Linked DNA regions of Marinomonas mediterranea MMB-1. Each later gene encodes a partner of the first gene's protein in a complex. Links are inferred from orthologs where the notes say so. Each region holds a gene or a part of one and is shown on either strand. Other genes may lie near its edges.

Region 1 (4,046 bases):
GTGATGTGCTAAAAGTTGATGTAGGTGATAGGCTATTTGGGAGTATGGGGGTTCATGCTTCAGCCTATTCTAAAGGCGCAAGGATTTTTAGAGTGCACGACGTGCGACCGCATGTCGAAATGTTAGAGATGATGTATCGAATTGAGAGAGAGTCGTAATGCGTAAGTACTTTGGAACAGATGGTATTCGTGGGCAAGTTGGTAAAGGGGTTATTACGCCTGAATTTATGCTTAAACTTGGATGGGCAGCAGGTAAAGTATTTAATGGTCAATCAAAAAATAAAATATTGATTGGTAAGGATACGCGTATTTCTGGCTACATGTTTGAATCGGCGCTTGAGGCGGGTATTGTTGCTGCTGGCGCAGATGTGAGGCTGGTTGGGCCGATGCCAACGCCAGCTATTGCTTATTTGACGCGGACTTTTAGAGCGTGTGCAGGGATCGTGATTAGTGCATCTCATAACCCATACACAGATAATGGGATTAAATTCTTTTCTTCTGAAGGGGGGAAGATTTCTGATGAGCTTGAGGAGGAAATTGAATACTGGCTGGACCAGCCAATGGAAGTGGTTGAATCGGATAAAATAGGGAAGGCAAAAAGAATTGATGACGCCGCTGGACGCTATATTGAGTACTGTAAAGGTACGTTTCCAATTGGTTTACGCATAACTGGCCTTAAAATGGTCTTAGATTGTGCTGATGGTGCTACCTACCATGTTGCTCCAAGAGTGTTTTCCGAGTTAGGGGCTGACGTTATCGTAATTGGTGCGAGTCCAGACGGCCTAAACATTAATGAGGTGAGTGGTGCAACGAAGCCTGAGTTGTTGCAAAAAAATGTGGTTGCACATGGTGCGGATATTGGTATTGCTTTGGATGGCGATGGCGATCGATTGATTCTCGTTGATAAGTTTGGGAAAGTTTGTGATGGCGACGATGTGCTTTATATTATTGCCAATCATTTGAGTTCAAAAGGCCAGTTCTCTGGTGGTGTAGTCGGTACACTAATGACTAACTTTGGATTGGAGTTGGCGCTGTCTGAACGCGGTGTTGGTTTTAGTCGTGCCAATGTTGGTGATCGATATGTAAATGAAAAGTTGACTCAGCATGGTTGGTCTTTGGGTGGAGAGCCTTCCGGGCACATTGTGTGTAAATCAATTACAACAACCGGAGATGGGATTATCGCAGCGTTGCAGATTTTGCAAGCAATGTTAGAAGAAGGAAAACCACTTCATGAGTTGCTTGAGGGGTTGGTGAAATTCCCTCAAAAGCTAAAAAACATTCGGGTAAAAGAGCGCTTTATACCGTCTGAGGTACCTGCTTTACAAAAGGCAATTGCTCACGCTAACGAGCGTCTAAATGGATCTGGTCGCGTGTTATTGCGTGCTTCAGGAACTGAGCCTTTAATACGTGTAATGGTAGAGGGTCGTGATGATGAATTGGTTTCGGATTTGATAGATTATCTATCGGCTGAAGTGCAGAAAGTGATTTAGTAAACGTTAGTTTTAAGTGTGGCAGATCGGTTGGTTTGTAGCTGATTGACTGATTAGTCGTGATTTAGTGCAATTATCGCTTGATTCTGGGGGCAGCTTTCTCTAGAATCTTGCATCGAATTTAGGAGGGTGTGATGTCTCGACGTAAGATTGTTGCAGGAAACTGGAAACTGAACGGCTCTAAGGATTTTTTACAGAATATTGTAGAAACTCTTGTGTCGGTTAATGATGTTGATGTCGTTATCGCGCCCCCATTTCCCTATTTGGAAAAAGCATCTGCTTTGGTCGCTGATCTAAATGGTTTGAGTGTTTCCGCACAGAACGTATCCTCGTATAGCGATGGTGCTTTTACTGGCGAAGTTTCTGTAGCGATGTTGAAAGATATTGGTGCTGACTCAGTGATTGTAGGTCACTCTGAACGACGTGAATTGTTTGGTGAAACCGATGCTATTGTCGCTGAGAAAATATCTCAAGTACTTAAGTTTGGGTTGACTCCAATTTTATGTGTCGGTGAAACGTTAGAGCAGCGAGAACAAGGTTCTACAATTGAAGTATGTTCGACTCAAATAAAGAGCGTGCTTGATGTTGTTGGTGCGGAAAACTTTGATAATGTTGTAATTGCCTATGAACCCGTTTGGGCGATTGGCACAGGGAAGTCAGCTTCAAGTGCAGAGGCTCAAGAAGTTCATGCATCGATTAGGAAGCTACTTTCTGAATCTCTCGAAGGTTTGGGTAAAAAAGTCAGTATTCTTTACGGCGGAAGTGTGAAAGCAGCGAATGCTAAAGAGCTTTTTGAGCAGGAAGATATTGATGGAGCGCTGGTTGGCGGTGCTTCTTTGAAAGTAGAAGAGTTTAACGAGATTATTAAGGCGGCTGGAATTTAATGGAAGCGCTAATTTTAGTAGTACATGTGTTGGCTGCAGTTGCAATTATTGCTCTTGTTTTATTGCAACAGGGTAAAGGTGCTGACGCTGGGGCTTCATTTGGTGGCGGTGCCTCTCAAACAGTATTTGGTAGTCAAGGCGGAAGTAGCTTTTTTGGTCGTATGACGGCTTTTTTTGCGCTTGTGTTTTTCTTGACTAGCTTTGGCTTAGCATACGTTGCGAGCGAGAAAGCGAAAAGTGTCTCTGGTGCGTTAGATTTTGTTCCTCAAGCGCCAGTTGTTGAGTCTGAAGATAGTTTGCCTCAATTGGACACAACTGAAGTAGGATCTGATATACCTTCTAACTAACTTGATCGGCATGTAATTGATGTTGATTGAGTTTTAGATTGCCGATGTGGTGGAATTGGTAGACACGCCATCTTGAGGGGGTGGTGGCCTACGGCTGTGCCGGTTCGAGTCCGGCCATCGGCACCAATTTGTTGGATAATTTTTTGAGAGTGTTATAATGCTCTCAATTTGGCGCGGGGTGGAGCAGTCTGGTAGCTCGTCGGGCTCATAACCCGAAGGTCGTCGGTTCAAATCCGGCCTCCGCAACCAACTTTTTGATTCCAATTGTTATTTATAATAGTTGGGATGTTGTCAGAAAGCCCCATATGGGGTTTTTTGCTATGTGGAATATATGATGTAAATGGGCCTTGTGCCCGTTTTTTGTTTGTGGGTTTTAAACCTAAGTAACGTGTAGGTCTCAGTAGGAGAGATGCTTTGTCTGCCAAACACACATTAATTGAAGAGCTTATTCGACCTGTTGTTGAAGGGTTAGGCTTCCAGTTTTGGGGGATGGAGTACATTTCTCAGGGCAAGCACTCAGTTTTAAGAATATTTATCGAAACGGATAAAGAGAAAGGGATCGACGTAGAAGATTGTGCACAAGTGAGTCGTCAGGTGAGTTCTATTCTTGACGTTGAGGATCCAATCACGGGTGAATACAATTTAGAAGTGTCATCACCAGGTCTCGATAGGCCGTTATTTGAACTGTCTCAATATGAATCTTACGTTGGGTCGGTCGTTGCTCTTAAATTACGTGTTCCCTTTGATGGGCGTCGTAAGTTTAAGGGGCAACTTACAGGTGTTGAAGGTGATGAGGTAGTTATCCTTGTCGATCAAGAAGAGTATTTGTTGCCCATCGAGTTGATCGAGAAAGCCAATATTGTTCCACAATTTTAAGTTTAACCTTTAAAGAGAGGCTAAAAGGATGAGCAAAGAAATTCTTTTGGTAGCTGAAGCAGTTTCCAACGAAAAAGATGTCCCGAAACAAGTCATTTTTGAAGCAGTTGAGACAGCATTAGCTAGCGCGGCGAAACGTCGTTTTGAAGAAGATGTTAAGATTCGAGTGTCTATAGATCAGCGCACTGGAGATTACAACACATTTCGTCAGTGGAACATCGTAGCTGATGAAGATTATTCGTACCCAGATTCCGAACTTACAATAGATGACTCTGTTGAGCAAAGTCTAGGTTTAGCGATAGGCGAAATATACGAAGAAGAAATTCCTTCTGAAGAGTTTGGTCGCATTGCCGCTCAAACTGCTAAGCAGGTTATTGTACAAAAAGTACGTGAAGCTGAACGTGCCAAGGTTGTTGCGAGATACAGCGAGAAAGTCGGTAAACTGGTACA
Region 2 (8,166 bases), 840 kb from region 1 along the record:
ACCAAAACCTGCGCGGTATACAACGTTATCTAGACGAGATTCTAGAAGTTGTAGAAGGTTCTCACCAGTCGCACCTTTGATACGAGCTGCGTGCTTATAGTAATTACGGAATTGCTTTTCCAATACGCCGTATGTACGACGAACTTTTTGCTTTTCACGAAGCTGAAGGCCGTAATCAGATAGACGACCACGACGTGCACCATGCACACCAGGAACCGTTTCTGCTTTACATTTTGATTCAAGAGCGCGAGCGCCACTCTTAAGAAGCAAATCTGTGCCTTCACGACGAGACAGCTTACAAGTTGGACCTAAATAACGAGCCATGTGTCTGTCTCCTCTTAAACGCGACGTTTCTTAGGCGGACGGCAACCATTGTGTGGAATTGGCGTCACGTCTGTGATGTTGTTAATGCGCAGACCTAATGCATTTAATGCACGTACTGCGGACTCACGACCAGGACCAGGGCCCTTGATCATTACGTCTACGTTTTTAAGACCGAACTCTTGAGCAACTGCTCCAGCTCGTTCTGCCGCAACCTGAGCTGCGAATGGTGTACTCTTACGAGAACCACGGAAGCCTGATCCACCTGCAGTAGCCCATGATAGAGCGTTACCTTGGCGGTCAGTGATAGTCACGATCGTGTTGTTAAACGACGCGTGTACATGAGCAACACCGTCGACAACCGTCTTTTTGACTTTCTTCTTGGTGCTGCGCGCTGCTGGCTTAGCCATATTGCACTTTCCTATCTAATGCTCAGCTTTAGCCTTTCTCTTAGCTAAAGCGAAACGCGTTAATATTACTTACGAATTGGCTTACGAGGGCCTTTTCGTGTACGAGCGTTCGTTTTGGTACGTTGACCACGAACTGGTAAGCTGCGGCGATGACGAATACCGCGATTACAGCCTAGATCCATCAAACGTTTGATAGACATGCTGACTTCACGACGTAGATCACCTTCTACAGTGTAGTTAGCAACTTCACCACGTAGTTGGTCAAGGACTTCATCACTCAAAGAACCGATCTTCGCAGTTTCAGCAACACCAGTTGCTGCACATATAGAGCGAGAACGTGTGCGACCGATTCCGAAGATGTAAGTCAGAGAAATGACCGCATGTTTATTGTCAGGAATATTGACACCGGCTATACGAGCCATTCACTTTACTCCGTTGTTATGGATGATTAACTCATCACTTTGCTTTTACAAGGGCGGCAGATTATGCCCAATTCTCGGACAAAAATCAACCACCCTATCCCATCATCGAGTAATAACTCAATTAACCTTGACGTTGCTTATGACGAGGTTCAGCTTTACAAATTACTCGAACTGAGCCGTTACGACGAACGACCTTGCAGTTACGACAGATTTTTTTTACAGATGCACGTACTTTCATGTTCAACTCCAACCTATGCTTAACGCATTAGGCCATTTGGACCATAACCAGTCAGATTAGACTTTTTCATTAATGACTCGTACTGATGACTCATTAAGTGACTTTGTACTTGAGACATAAAGTCCATTACCACGACAACTACAATCAACATTGAAGTACCGCCGAAATAGAATGGAACATTCCACAAGACTACAAAGAACTGAGGCATTAGCGACACAAGAGTGATGTACAACGCACCAAACAGTGTCAATCGTGTCATTACACCATCGATATATCGAGCTGTATGATCGCCTGGACGAATTCCCGGCAAAAACGCACCGGATTTCTTTAAGTTATCTGCCACATCTTTAGGGTTGAACACCAGCGCTGTGTAAAAGAAGCAAAAGAATACAATTGCTATCGCAAACAACAGCACATATAGCGGTTGCCCAGGAGCTAGAGCCAACGAAACATTTTGCAGCCACTCCATACCTTCCCCTTGACCAAACCATTGGCCAATTGAAGCTGGAAATAGCAAGATACTAGAAGCAAAGATAGGTGGAATAACACCAGCCATGTTTACTTTTAGTGGCAAATGACTCTTCTGTGCGGCAAAAACCTTTTTGCCTTGTTGACGCTTAGCGTAATTAACCGTAATGCGACGCTGACCACGTTCGATGAATACAACGAACGCGACGGTTGCAATGGCTAGCACACCAATTAACAACAAAGCTAGAATATTTATATCGCCTTGGCGAGCCGATTCAAATGACTGACCTAGAGCAGAAGGAAGGCCGGCAACAATACCAGCAAAGATTAAGATAGAGATACCATTACCGATACCTTTCTCTGTAACCTGTTCACCTAACCACATCAAGAACACTGTACCTGCTACCAGAGTTACGACTGCAACTGCGTAGAACTCGATACCAGAACTGAAAGAAATACCCTGACTTGCTAGTCCAACCGCCATTGAGGCAGACTGAACTAATGCAAGGAGTACCGTTCCGTAACGTGTATATTGAGTGATTTTACGGCGTCCTGCTTCACCTTCCTTTTTGAGCTGCTCTAGCTGCGGACTCACTACTGTAAGTAACTGCATAATGATCGAGGCAGAAATGTACGGCAGAATACCTAGAGCAAAAATACTCATTCTCTCTAGTGCGCCACCTGAGAATACGTTAAATAAACTCAGAATTGTGCCTTCATTTTGATCAAACAGTGCTGAAAGCCTATCAGGGTTAATACCCGGAACAGGGATATGAGCACCGATACGATATACAATAATTGCTAAGAATACGAAACGAATACGAGACCAAAGTTCGCTTAGTCCGCTTTGCATTCCAGCTGGTAGTGAGCCACGCTTTGCCATTTATTCCTCGACTTTTCCGCCAGCTGCTTCAATAGCAGCGCGAGCACCTTTAGTCACCTTAAGACCACGAACAGTAACCGCTTTGTCGATAGAACCTGACAAAATAACACGTGCTGTTTTGATCTGATGACCAATGATGTCTGCGCCTTTAAGAGCAGCCAAATCTACAACTTCAGCATTTACTGCTGCTAGCTCATTCAAACGAATTTCAGCAACATACTTAGCCTGACGTGATGTGAAACCGAATTTTGGCAGACGACGCTGCAAAGGCATTTGACCACCTTCAAAACCAGGTTTTACTGAGCCACCAGAACGAGACTTAAGACCTTTATGGCCACGTCCGCCTGTTTTGCCCAAGCCGCTACCGATACCGCGACCAACACGTTTAGGAGCATGCTTGCTACCTTCGCCAGGACGAATGGTATTTAGGAACATGTTATTCTCCTACTACTTTAACCATGTAATAAACTTTATTGACCATGCCGCGTACCGCTGGAGTATCCTCAAGCTCACGACGCTGACCAACTTTCTTAAGACCCAAGCCTCTAACTGTTTCACGGTGCTTTGGAAGACGACCGATCGGGCTGCGGGTCAATTGTACTGTGATGGTATTATTAGCCATGCCAGATTACCCCAAAATTTGATCGACAGACTTGCCGCGCTTAGCCGCAACCTGCTCAGGTGCTTTCATGTCCTGCAAACCTTTGATCGTTGCGCGAACAACGTTTACTGGGTTTGTAGAACCGTAACATTTTGCCAATACGTTGTGTACGCCAGCGATTTCAAGAACCGCACGCATAGCACCACCGGCAATTACACCAGTACCTTGTGAAGCAGGCTGCATGTAAACTTTAGAAGCGCCATGTGCTGCTTTTACTGGGTATTGTAAAGTATCACCGTCTAGTCGAACGGAAACCATGTTACGACGAGCTTGTTCCATTGCTTTTTGAATAGCTTGAGGAACTTCGCGAGCCTTACCACGACCGAAACCAACTTTACCGTTGCCATCACCAACTACTGTTAGCGCAGTGAAAGAGAAGATACGACCACCCTTTACAACTTTAGCAACACGGTTTACCTGAACTAGCTTCTCTTGTAGATCGCTAGTTTGTTGTTCATTAACTGCCATTTGCTTCCCCTTAGAACTCTAGACCAGCCTCACGAGCAGCGTCAGCTAGAGCTTGAACGCGACCGTGGTATTTGAAGCCTGAACGATCGAAAGCGACCGCAGTGACACCTGCTTCTTTTGCTCGCTCAGCAATCAAAGCACCTACTTTAGAAGCAGCATCTTTGTTACCAGTAGCGCCAGAACGTAGGCTTTCGTCCAAAGTAGAAGCGCTTGCTAGCACTGTGCTACCACATGGCGAAATTACTTGGGCATACATGTGACGAGGAGTACGGTGTACAGTAAGACGATTCGCACCTAGGTCACGAATATGCAAACGTGCTTTGCGAGCACGACGAATTCGAGATTGTTTCTTAGTGATCATGAATGCTTACCTACTTTTTCTTAGCTTCTTTACGACGAACATGTTCGTCAGCATAGCGTACACCCTTGCCTTTATATGGCTCTGGTGGACGGAAACCGCGAACTTCAGCTGCAACCTGACCAACGGCTTGTTTATCAACGCCCTTAATCACGATTTCAGTTTGAGAAGTACACTCTGCAGTGATACCTTCTGGTAGTTCGTAGTCAACTGGATGAGAGAAACCAAGAGATAGGTTTAGCACCTTGCCTTTAACAGCAGCACGGTAACCAACACCTTGTAACAAAAGTTTCTTTTCGAAACCTTGGCTTACACCAACAACCATGTTGTTTACTAGTGCACGTGTAGTACCAGCTAGAGCACGGCTCTGCTTAGCACCATCGCGTGCTGCAAAAGTAAGAACACTCTCTTCTTTTTTAACTTCAACGCTTGTGTGTACGTCTAGCTCTAAAGAACCTTTAGCGCCTTTTACGACGATATTTTGGCCTTTTAAAGCAGCTTCTACACCACTAGGAAGCGTCACGGGACTATTAGCAACTCGAGACATACTAACTCCTAGAATACTGTGCAGATTACTTCGCCGCCAACACCAGCAGCGCGAGCTGCACGGTCAGTCATCAAACCTTTAGAGGTAGAGATGATTGCAACACCTAAACCTGCTTCTACTTTTGGTAGATTGTTAGATGCTTTGTACTGACGCAAACTTGGGCGAGAAACGCGTTTAATTTCTTCGATTACCGGCTTACCTTCGTAGTATTTCAACTCGATAGTAAGGGTCGGCTTTACACCTTCTTCTACGGAATAGTCTGTAACGTAACCTTCTTCACGTAGAACATTGGCTAATGACACCTTCATTTTTGATGAAGGCATGCTAACAGATGTCTTAGCTGCCATCTGAGCATTACGGATACGAGTGAACATATCCGCAAGTGTATCTTGCATACTCATTTAAGAGCTCCTAAATAAAAAACCATTGTGCAGCAAATAGAGCTCGCGCATAGTACACAGCAGCGAGCGGAATGTCCAGAAGTTTTCCAGACACCCCCTCACTGCAATGTATTATGATCGCGCTCTACTTGCTTACCAACTAGCTTTCTTCAAGCCTGGTACGTCGCCACGCATTGCCGCTTCACGAAGCTTGATGCGTGATAGACCGAAGCGACGGTATACACCGTGCGGACGACCAGTTACCTGACAACGATTACGTTGGCGAGAAGAAGATGAGTCACGAGGAAGCGCCTGCAACTTAAGAGTTGCTTCCCATTTCTCATCGTCCGATGCATTAACGTCGTTAATGATCGCTTTTAGAGCAGCACGCTTTTCAGCATACTTCGCTACTAACTTGGTACGCTTTGCTTCGCGTTGAACCATCGATACTTTTGCCATGATTCCTACCTCTTATTTCTTGAAAGGGAAACTAAAGGCGGCTAGCAAAGCACGACCTTCTTCGTCGGTACGAGCGGTTGTTGTGATAGTGATATCAAGACCACGTACACGATCAACTTTATCGTAATCGATTTCTGGGAAGATGATCTGCTCTTTAACACCCATGCTGTAGTTACCGCGACCGTCGAATGATTTCGGGTTCAAACCACGGAAGTCACGGATACGTGGGATAGCGACGTCTACTAGACGATCGAAGAAATCCCACATACGCTCACCACGTAGAGTAACTTTACAACCGATCGGGTAACCGTCACGGATTTTAAAGCCTGCTACTGATTTACGAGCCTTAGTAACTACTACTTTCTGGCCGCTAAGGGCTTGAAGATCATTTACCGCATGTTCAAGAAGTTTCTTGTCTGCGATAGCTTCACCAACACCCATATTTAACGTAATTTTAGTGATTTTCGGCACTTCCATTACATTTTTGTAGTCAAACTGTTCAGTCAGTTTAGCTACAACTTGATCTGTATAAACTTGCTTAAGTCTCGCCATGGCTATAATTCTCGCTCTTAGGCGTCGATCGCTTCACTGTTAGATTTGAAAACACGTACTTTCGTACCGTCTTCATTCACTTTAAAGCCGACGCGATCCGCTTTACCTGTAGCAGTGTTAAAAATTGCTACGTTAGAAATTTGGATAGGTGCTTCTTTTTCAACGATGCCGCCAGTTGTGCCCTTCATAGGGTTTGGCTTCTCATGTTTCTTGATCATATTGATACCAGAAACAAGAACACGACTCTCGTCTACTACCTTAACAACTTTGCCGCGCTTGCCTTTATCTTTACCAGCAATTACAACAACTTCGTCGTCACGTTTGATTTTACGCATTATGTCCCCCTCCTCTTACAGCACTTCAGGCGCAAGAGAAACAATTTTCATGAATTGCTCTGTACGCAACTCACGTGTAACAGGGCCAAAGATACGAGTACCAAGAGGCTGCCCTGAAGCGTTCAATAGAACCGCAGAGTTTACATCAAAGCGGATAATAGAACCATCTGGACGACGAACACCTTTCTTAGTTCTAACGACAACTGCGTCTAAAACCTGCCCTTTCTTAACACGACCACGAGGGATCGCTTCTTTAACTGTGACCTTGATGATGTCACCGATAGCAGCATAACGACGATGAGAGCCACCCAGTACTTTAATACACTGAACGCGCTTTGCGCCGCTGTTATCTGCTACATCAAGCATCGATTCCGTTTGAATCATTGCTGCTCTCCAATCAAATTAGATAACGAGTCTCACGAAGTAACAGCTTATAAAGCTGCTACTTTCTGAACTACCTGAACCAGTTTCCAAGTCTTAGACTTAGAGTAAGGGCGACATTCAACCACCGTTACCGTATCACCGATTTGGCATTCATTGTTTTCATCGTGAGCATGTAGCTTAGAAGAACGACGAACAAACTTACCGTATAGTGGGTGTTTTTCCGTACGTTCAACTAGTACTGTGATGGACTTATCCATCTTATCGCTTACCACTTTACCAGTAGCAATACGCGCTTTAGTTTCTGCACTCATTTTAGTTACCTGCCTTATCGTTAAGCACGGTTTTAACACGTGCGATATTGCGGCGAACTTCTGAGAGCAAATGACTTTGCGCTAACTGACCTGTGGCTTTCTGCATACGCAGAGTGAATTGCTCACGTAACAGTTCGATCAACGTCTCTTGTAGCTCAGCTACAGACTTTTCTTGCAGTTCTTTTGCTTTCATCTACATCACCGTACGCGTTACGAAAGTTGTGGACAAAGGAAGCTTAGCTGCGGCTAGTGCGAATGCCTCGCGTGCTAGCTGCTCTGAAACACCCTCAACTTCATAAAGCATTTTACCAGGTTGAATCTGTGCAACCCAGTATTCTACGCTACCCTTACCTTTACCTTGACGAACCTCTAGAGGTTTCTGAGTAATCGGCTTATCAGGGAATACACGAATCCAGATTTTACCACCACGTTTGATGTGACGCGTCATTGCACGACGAGCCGCTTCAATTTGACGAGCGGTGATACGACCACGAGCGGTCGATTTCAATCCGAATTCACCAAAGCTAACTTGGTTACCGCGCAACGCCAAACCACGGTTGCGGCCTTTTTGCATTTTGCGGAACTTAGTACGTTTAGGTTGTAACATGACTTACTACCCCTTACTTAGACTTCTTCTTTTGTGCGCCTTTCTCAGCACGCACTTGTTCAATACCGCCCAAGATTTCGCCTTTGAAGATCCACACTTTAACACCGATAATACCGTATGTTGTGCTTGCTTCATAAGTAGCGTAGTCAATGTCAGCGCGTAGAGTGTGTAGAGGCACACGACCTTCGCGGTACCATTCTGCACGTGCAATTTCTGCACCGCCCAGACGACCACTTACCTGAACCTTGATACCTTTCGCGCCAGCACGCATAGCATTCTGAACCGCACGCTTCATAGCACGACGGAACATAACACGACGTTCAAGCTGGCCAGCGATATTCTGAGCAACTAGCTTAGAATCA

The links.
Region 2: the proteins of secG (region 1) and secY are in contact, whole or in part, in a crystal structure (PDB 5AWW), measured with the Thermus thermophilus proteins. The link is inferred for Marinomonas mediterranea MMB-1 from one-to-one orthologs. Residues at the interface, in WP_223903268.1 of Thermus thermophilus: Tyr5, Ile9, Tyr12, Leu13, Ala16, Leu19, Val20, Val23, Leu24, Gln26, Glu27, Pro28, Gln30, Gly31, Ala32, Asp34, Leu35, Met36, Gly37, Gly38, Ser39, Ala40, Asp41, Leu42, Phe43, Ala45, Arg46, Val48, Tyr53, Thr56; in WP_096411648.1 of Thermus thermophilus: Leu14, Gln16, Arg17, Phe20, Ile34, Pro35, Pro37, Ile72, Arg108, Arg109, Asn112, Gln113, Arg116, Ile117, Ile120, Pro145, Gly146, Trp147, Phe152, Phe155, Val156, Val159, Thr160, Val162, Ala163, Gly164, Ala166, Leu167, Trp170, Glu173.

Annotation. Positions count from the first base shown.
Region 1 is NC_015276.1:1,097,089-1,101,134, forward strand. What follows is about bases 1,078-4,046. They hold secG (preprotein translocase subunit SecG), read left to right. Parts: upstream 1,078-2,372; coding sequence 2,373-2,720; downstream 2,721-4,046. Other genes in these bases: glmM (phosphoglucosamine mutase), read left to right, coding at 1,078-1,489; tpiA (triose-phosphate isomerase), read left to right, coding at 1,624-2,373; rimP (ribosome maturation factor RimP), read left to right, coding at 3,135-3,596; nusA (transcription termination factor NusA), read left to right, coding at 3,625-4,046. Outside these bases: folP (dihydropteroate synthase), read left to right, coding at 1-158; more of glmM, read left to right, coding at 158-1,077. UniProt on the Bacillus subtilis protein: Involved in protein export. Participates in an early event of protein translocation.
Region 2 is NC_015276.1:255,090-263,255, reverse strand. Bases 577-3,543 are described here. They hold secY (preprotein translocase subunit SecY), read right to left. Parts: upstream 2,743-3,543; coding sequence 1,411-2,742; downstream 577-1,410. Other genes in these bases: rpsE (30S ribosomal protein S5), read right to left, coding at 3,371-3,543; rpmD (50S ribosomal protein L30), read right to left, coding at 3,179-3,364; rplO (50S ribosomal protein L15), read right to left, coding at 2,743-3,177; rpmJ (50S ribosomal protein L36), read right to left, coding at 1,275-1,391; rpsM (30S ribosomal protein S13), read right to left, coding at 797-1,153. Outside these bases: rpsD (30S ribosomal protein S4), read right to left, coding at 1-324; more of rpsK, read right to left, coding at 339-576; more of rpsE, read right to left, coding at 3,544-3,871; rplR (50S ribosomal protein L18), read right to left, coding at 3,882-4,232; rplF (50S ribosomal protein L6), read right to left, coding at 4,243-4,776; rpsH (30S ribosomal protein S8), read right to left, coding at 4,785-5,177; rpsN (30S ribosomal protein S14), read right to left, coding at 5,310-5,615; rplE (50S ribosomal protein L5), read right to left, coding at 5,628-6,167; rplX (50S ribosomal protein L24), read right to left, coding at 6,185-6,502; rplN (50S ribosomal protein L14), read right to left, coding at 6,518-6,886; rpsQ (30S ribosomal protein S17), read right to left, coding at 6,934-7,197; rpmC (50S ribosomal protein L29), read right to left, coding at 7,199-7,390; rplP (50S ribosomal protein L16), read right to left, coding at 7,391-7,804; rpsC (30S ribosomal protein S3), read right to left, coding at 7,818-8,166. UniProt on the Bacillus subtilis protein: The central subunit of the protein translocation channel SecYEG. Consists of two halves formed by TMs 1-5 and 6-10.